One region of the Streptomyces sp. CG4 genome, then DNA from elsewhere that is predicted to be linked to it. Evidence: riboswitches for the same ligand, from Rfam matches in the RefSeq annotation. Region 1 holds a riboswitch; the other holds the start of a gene.
What was found. Region 1 has a riboswitch for cobalamin ahead of AB5L52_RS33380 (cobalamin biosynthesis protein). Riboswitches for the same ligand answer to the same signal wherever they lie in the genome.
Positions count from the first base shown of each region.

Region 2: another riboswitch for cobalamin. It lies ahead of AB5L52_RS25380 (HoxN/HupN/NixA family nickel/cobalt transporter); the one in region 1 lies ahead of AB5L52_RS33380 (cobalamin biosynthesis protein).

Region 1 covers NZ_CP163525.1:7,309,234-7,312,432, reverse strand. The annotation lists gene AB5L52_RS33390 (anion permease) at 19-1,269, shown strand; gene AB5L52_RS33385 (hypothetical protein) at 1,301-1,528, shown strand; cobalamin riboswitch at 1,700-1,843, shown strand; gene AB5L52_RS33380 (cobalamin biosynthesis protein) at 1,941-2,912, shown strand; gene AB5L52_RS33375 (cobyric acid synthase) at 2,909-3,199, shown strand, end outside.
Region 2 covers NZ_CP163525.1:5,557,123-5,560,321, reverse strand. The annotation lists gene AB5L52_RS25395 (peptide deformylase) at 1-301, shown strand, start outside; gene AB5L52_RS25390 (peptide deformylase) at 310-495, shown strand; gene AB5L52_RS25385 (ArsR/SmtB family transcription factor) at 667-1,047, opposite strand; cobalamin riboswitch at 1,136-1,325, shown strand; gene AB5L52_RS25380 (HoxN/HupN/NixA family nickel/cobalt transporter) at 1,352-2,461, shown strand; gene AB5L52_RS25375 (L-tyrosine/L-tryptophan isonitrile synthase family protein) at 2,496-3,199, opposite strand, start outside.

The sequences.
Region 1 (3,199 bases):
GAAAGATTGCCTGGGTAAATGGAAAGCTTCTCGCTGATCCTCGCGATTGTGGTCGTCACCGCACTCGCGTTTGATTTCACGAACGGTTTCCACGACACCGCCAACGCGATGGCCACCACCATCTCGACAGGCGCTCTGAAGCCCAAGATCGCAGTGGCCATGTCCGCCGCCCTCAATCTGGTGGGCGCCTTCCTCTCCGTGGAGGTCGCGAAGACGATCTCCAAGGGTCTCGTCAACGAGACCGGCATCCGTCCCGAGGTCATCTTCGCCGCCCTGGTCGGCGCGATCCTCTGGAACCTGGTGACCTGGCTGGTGGGCCTGCCGTCCAGTTCCTCGCACGCTCTGATGGGCGGCCTGATCGGCGCCACCGTCGCCTCCGCCGGCTTCGGCGCCGTCCACGGTGACGTCCTGGTCACCAAGGTGCTCCTCCCGGCGGTCGCCGCTCCGGTCGTGGCCGGCCTCGCGTCGATGCTGGCCACCCGGTTCTCCTACGGCATCGGCGGCAAGGCCGAGGGCGAGGCCACCCGCAAGGGGTACCGCGCCGGGCAGATCGCCTCCGCCGGCCTGGTCTCCCTCGCGCACGGCACCAACGACGCCCAGAAGACGATGGGCATCATCACCCTCGCGCTGATCACGGGCGGTGCCATCGCCCCCGGCTCCAACCCGCCGGTCTGGGTCATCCTCTCCGCCGGCCTGGCCATCGCGCTCGGCACCTACATCGGCGGCTGGCGCATCATCCGCACCATGGGCACGGGCCTGACCGACCTGGAGCCGCGCCAGGGCTTCGCCGCCCAGACCAGCGCCGCGACCGCCATCCTGGCCTCCTCGCACCTGGGCTTCTCCCTCTCCACCACACATGTCGTCTCCGGTTCGGTGATGGGCGCGGGCCTCGGCCGCAAGGGCGGCGTGGTCCGCTGGTCCACCGCGACCCGGATGGCCGTCGCCTGGGTGCTCACGCTGCCGGCCGCCGCGGTGGTCGGCGCGGGCGCCGAGTCCGTCACGGACCTGGGCGACTGGGGCACCGCCGCCGTCGCGGTCTTCCTCGTCGCCGCCAGTGCCGCGATCTGGAAGATCTCCCGCCGCGAGGTCATCGACCACACCAACGTCGTCGCCGAGACCGAGGAGCCGCCCGGCGTGGTGACCACCGCCATCGCCGCCGTGACCCCGCCCCCGGCCGGCACGGTCGCCGAGGACCTGACGGCGACGATCGCCGCCCCGGCCCCCGCCGAGCCCACGACCCGGACCGCCCCGCCGGCCGCCACCGTCTGACCCCGGCCACCCGGTTACCGAAGGAAGCATCATGAAGATCGACTGGGCAGCCATCGGCTCCGTCTTCGGCGTCAGCCTCGTGTTCACCGTGGCCCTGGTGACCCTGTTCACCCTCGGTGTGGGCGGTCTGGCCCGACGCGAGAAGGCCGCCGCGCAGGGCGGCTCCGCCACGCTCGCCGTGACCGGTGCCTACGTCTGCTTCGCCGCCTGCGCGGCGGCGGTGGCGTACGGCATCTACCTGATCGTCGCCAAGGCCTGACAGCCCGCCAGGAACCGGGCGGTACCGTCACAGGCACCGCGAACCGACCCTCACGAAGGCTCCTCTCCGCCCGCCGCGGAGGGGAGCCTTCGCCGTGCGCACCGGCCACGGGCGCCCCGCGATGTGGGGATCGGCACACTCTCCCCGTGCAGGTCAACGGCAAGTTGACGGCCGTTCCGGGCGCGTGGTGGACTGCCCACGCCATGTACGGCGGCAGGAGAGGAAGCCGGTGCGAATCCGGCGCGGTCCCGCCACTGTCACCGGGGAAGAACCCCCCGGGAGCCAGGAACTCTCACCGCCGAATCTCGTCGAACCAGGGCGCGGACACCCTGAGTGAGGACACCGATCGCCATGCCCGGCTGCCGAAGGACCCCTGCCAGGCCCGCTCCTGTACCTACGGCCGGCTGAGCCGATGGGTGCCGATCGCAGTTACGCGTACGGCGCCGCCGCCGGCCTTCTCGGTGATCTGCTCCTCGGCGATCCGCGCCGCGGGCATCCGGTCGCCGCGTTCGGGCGTGCGGCCGCTGCCGTGGACGGCGCGTTGTGGCACGACCACCGCGGCTGGGGCGCCCTGCACACCGTGGTGTGCGCCGGTGGCGCCGTCGCACTCGGCACGGTGGCCGCACGCGCCGTACGCCCCTCCCCCGCCGCCTCCGTCGCGCTGACCGCCGCCGCCACCTGGGCGGTGGTCGGCGGCACTTCGCTCGCCCGCGAGGCCCGCGCCATCGGCAGCGCCCTGGAGCGCGGGGACGTCGAGACGGCGCGGGCGCGGCTGCCGCATCTGTGCGGCCGGGACCCGCAGGCGCTGGACGCCGACGGGATCGCCCGGGCCGTGGTCGAGTCGGTCGCCGAGAACACCTCCGACGCCGTCGTGGGCGCGCTGGTGTGGGGAGCCGTGGCCGGGGTGCCCGGGCTGCTCGGCTTCCGGGCCGTCAACACGCTGGACGCGATGGTCGGTCACAAGTCCCCGCGCTACCGCCGCTACGGCTGGGCCTCGGCCCGCCTCGACGACGTGGCCGGCTGGCCGGGCGCCCGGCTGACCGCCGTACTCGCCGCCGCGGCCGGACCCGACCCGCGGGGTGCGCTGCGCGCCTGGCAGGCCGACGCCCACCGGCACCCGAGCCCCAACGCGGGCCCCGTCGAAGCGTCGTTCGCGGGCGCGCTCGGCGTCCGCCTGGGCGGCACGCTCTCCTACGGCGGCCGGGTCGAGCGCCGGCCCGTCCTCAACGGCGGCAGGGGCCGGGCGGTCCGGGTGACCGACGTCGACCGGGCGGTACGGCTCTCCCGCCGCGTCGGCCTGCTCGCGCTCGGCACCACGGTCGCCGCGCGCCTCCTCGTCACAAGCGTCAAGAGCCTCAAGAGCCCGAAGGGACGTGGAAAGTGAACGGGGGACTCCTCGTCGCCGGGACCACCTCCGACGCCGGCAAGAGCGTCGTGACGGCCGGGATCTGCCGGTGGCTGGTGCGTCAGGGCGTGAAGGTCGCGCCGTTCAAGGCGCAGAACATGTCGCTCAACTCCTTCGTGACCCGCGAGGGCGCGGAGATCGGGCGGGCGCAGGCCATGCAGGCCCAGGCGTGCCGGACCGAGCCGACCGCGCTGATGAACCCGGTGCTGCTCAAGCCCGGCGGCGAGCAGAGCAGTCAGGTGGTGCTGCTGGGCAAGCCGGTGGGC
Region 2 (3,199 bases), 1.8 Mb from region 1:
CGCCGAACCGGCCCGCGCCTTCGACCTGCCCGCCGAGCGCGACGAGGCCGAACGCATCGTGGACGAACTCTTCGCCGCCATCGAGCGCATCGGTCAGGTCCACCCCTTCGCCAAGGGCATGGGCATCGCCGCCCCGCAGATCGGCATCGCGCGCGCCGCCGCAGTCGTCATGCCGGCCGACGACGCCCCGGCCGTCATCCTGCTCAACCCCCGGATCACCAACCGTTCCGAGGAGACGGACGAGCAGTACGAGGGCTGCCTCAGCTTCTTCGCGTCCGCGGCCTCGTCCCCCGACCGCTGAAGATCACGGTGAACGCCACCACCCTGAGCGGTGATACCACGACCACCGTGTACGAACGCGGCCTCGCCCGCCTCATCCACCACGAAATCGACCACCTCGACGGCCTGCTGTACACCGCCCGCATGCGAACCGGCGTCGACCCGATCCCCGTGGAGGGCTACCGGCAGACCGGACGAGCCTGGGCATACGAGTAGGCCCTGAGAGCTTTCTGCGTGAGGAAGAGGCAGTTCAAGCACCACTCTCCTGACCAACAAGTTCTACTGCACCCGCGACCGCGGCCTCCTGACCGACGTCCGCAACGCTTTCCGTGGACTCGCCTTCGGCTGAGAGCCCCTCGCGCAGCACCACCTCGATCCAGTGCCCGGTCAGGGGATTGCGGGAACGTGCCCTCCAGGCTCGGATGCGCAGTGTCGCAGCAGCGCGGAAACCGGTCCGTCGACGAGTCGGTAGCGCACGATCCGGCCGTCCTTCTCGCCCTCGACGATGCCTGCCGTGCGCAGGAGGCGCAGGGCCTGGGAGACGGCGGTGTCCCGCATCCCGGTGGCGACGGCGAGGTCGGACACGGCGATGGGGCCGGCCTCGTGAAGGGCGAGCAGCAGGGACAGGCGTCGGGGATCGGAGAGCAGGGAGAAGCGGTCGGCCCAGGCGCGTACGTGCTCGGGCTCGCCGACGGCGGCGATGGCGTCGCAGACTCGATGGCCGTCGATGGTGCGCTGCCCGGCACGTTCCGCGGGGACGAGATGCATGGGGGCATCATCGCAGCCCACGTTTCACCCTCCATACCCCTCTATACCTGCTCAGATATGCAGCCTTGCAGCTGACACTGGCCGCCTTCTAGGCTGAGCAGGCCGTGGTGTTCGGGAAGACCGGTGACAGCCCCCAGGGGCTCAGTCCGGAGCGGCCCTCGCCACTGTGATCGGGGAGTTCCCGCCCCATGCATTGCCACTGGCCTCGCGGCCGGGAAGGCAGGGGCGGGCGCGGTGACCCGTCAGCCAGGAGACCGGCCACGGCAGCACGAAGCTGATCCACGAGGTGCTGGAGCGTGACCGTATGACCCTGTCCGAAGGCGTGCCCGAAACCGATGCCGCCCCTTCCTTCCGCTGGCGCCGCGAGGACACCGTCCGAACCGTCGGCCTGCTGGCCGTGATCGTCGCTCTGCACGTGGTCGCCTTCGGGATCCTCTTCCTGCTCGTGGTCCCGCACCACTACGAGGTCGGCACCAAGGCGTTCGGCGTGGGGCTGGGCATCACCGCCTACACCCTCGGCATGCGGCATGCCTTCGACGCGGACCACATCGCCGCGATCGACAACACCACCCGCAAGCTCATGGCCGACGGCAAGCGGCCCGTGTCGGTGGGCTTCTGGTTCGCGCTCGGGCACTCCAGCGTGGTGGTCGTCATGGCCGCGCTGGTCGCCGGGGGCGCCAAGCTCGCCGGCACCCTGATGAACGACAGCTCCCGAACCCATCAAGTCCTCGGCACCGTCGGCACCACGGTCTCCGGCAGCTTCCTGTACCTCATCGCCGCCCTCAACCTCGTCGCGCTGTTCGGCATCATGCGCGTCTTCAAGGCCATGCGCGCCGGACGTTACGACGAGGCGGAGCTGGAAGCGCACCTGGACTCGCGCGGCTTCATGAACCGCCTCCTGGGCCGGTTCACCAAGTCGATCCGCCGACCGGGGCAGATGTTCCCGCTCGGCTTCCTCTTCGGCATCGGCTTCGACACCTCGACCGAGGTTCTGCTCCTCGCCCTGGCCGGCAACGGCGCCGCCGCCGGCCTGCCCTGGTACGCGGTTCTGTGCCTGCCCCTCCTCTTCGCGGCGGGTATGAGCCTGTTCGACACCCTCGACGGCACCTTCATGAACTTCGCCTACCAATGGGCGTTCTCCAACCCGGTGCGCAAGGTGTTCTACAACCTCACGATCACCGGCCTGTCCATCGCGGTGGCCTTCTTCGTCGGCACGATCGAGCTGGTCGGCGTGCTGCACGACAAGCTGGGCCTGAGCGATGACGTATCCGGCTGGATCGCGGGCCTGGACCTGGACAACGTCGGCTACGTGATCGCCGGCCTGTTCGTGGTCGTCTGGGCCGTGGCCGTCGCCTACTGGCGTCTGGCCAAGGTCGAGGAGCGCTGGAGCACCCGCGCCGCGGACACCGGCTGACGGCACAGTGGCTGTCGCCGTGACCCCGGCCTGATCAGTTGTGCACGAAGTGGCTGGGCCTGCCGTCCTGTTGGATCAGATGGCCCAGCCGAGCCGCCGCCGCTCGGGGCATGAGCGTCCAGGTGCCGTCGGCGCGGTGGAGTGCGGCGGAGTGCCAGGGGGTGGTCCAGGCGTCGGGGGCATCGAGGAGGCGGATGCCGAATTTCGGGCCGCCGACGGGTTGCGGGTGGATCGAGAGGCGTACGGCGTGGGCGTGGTGTTCGGCGATCAGGTCGCCCCAGGCGCGGCTGCGCTGGATGACTCCGTAGGCGCGTTGCCGGCAGCTGCGCTGGAGGGCGGAGCGGGTGCCGGTCCAGTCGGCGGTGTCCTCGACGAGGAAGCGCGTGATGCCCCGGTAGAGGGCGAGGGTCTGGTCGTCGGTACGGGCCTCGGCACGCAGAGCGTCCAGGGCAGGGGCGTACCGGTCGTGGACTCGGGCGCGTTTCATGTCGTGCGGGAGGTCGCCGAGGATGTTGCGGAGGTCGAAGACGGACAGTCTGTCCAGGCCCAGTTGGGCTATCTGTATTCGAAGGTCGTCGGCGTACGCGTCGATGTGGTGGTCGGGGACGTGGATGAGGTCGCCGAAGACGTGGCCGTCGGAGCAGATGATCACGCGTGCCCCGGGCGGATAGATCCGCTCGATCTCGGTGCACAGGGTGTTCAGGAACGTCAGGGAGAGGCGTTCGCCCTGGTCGGGGA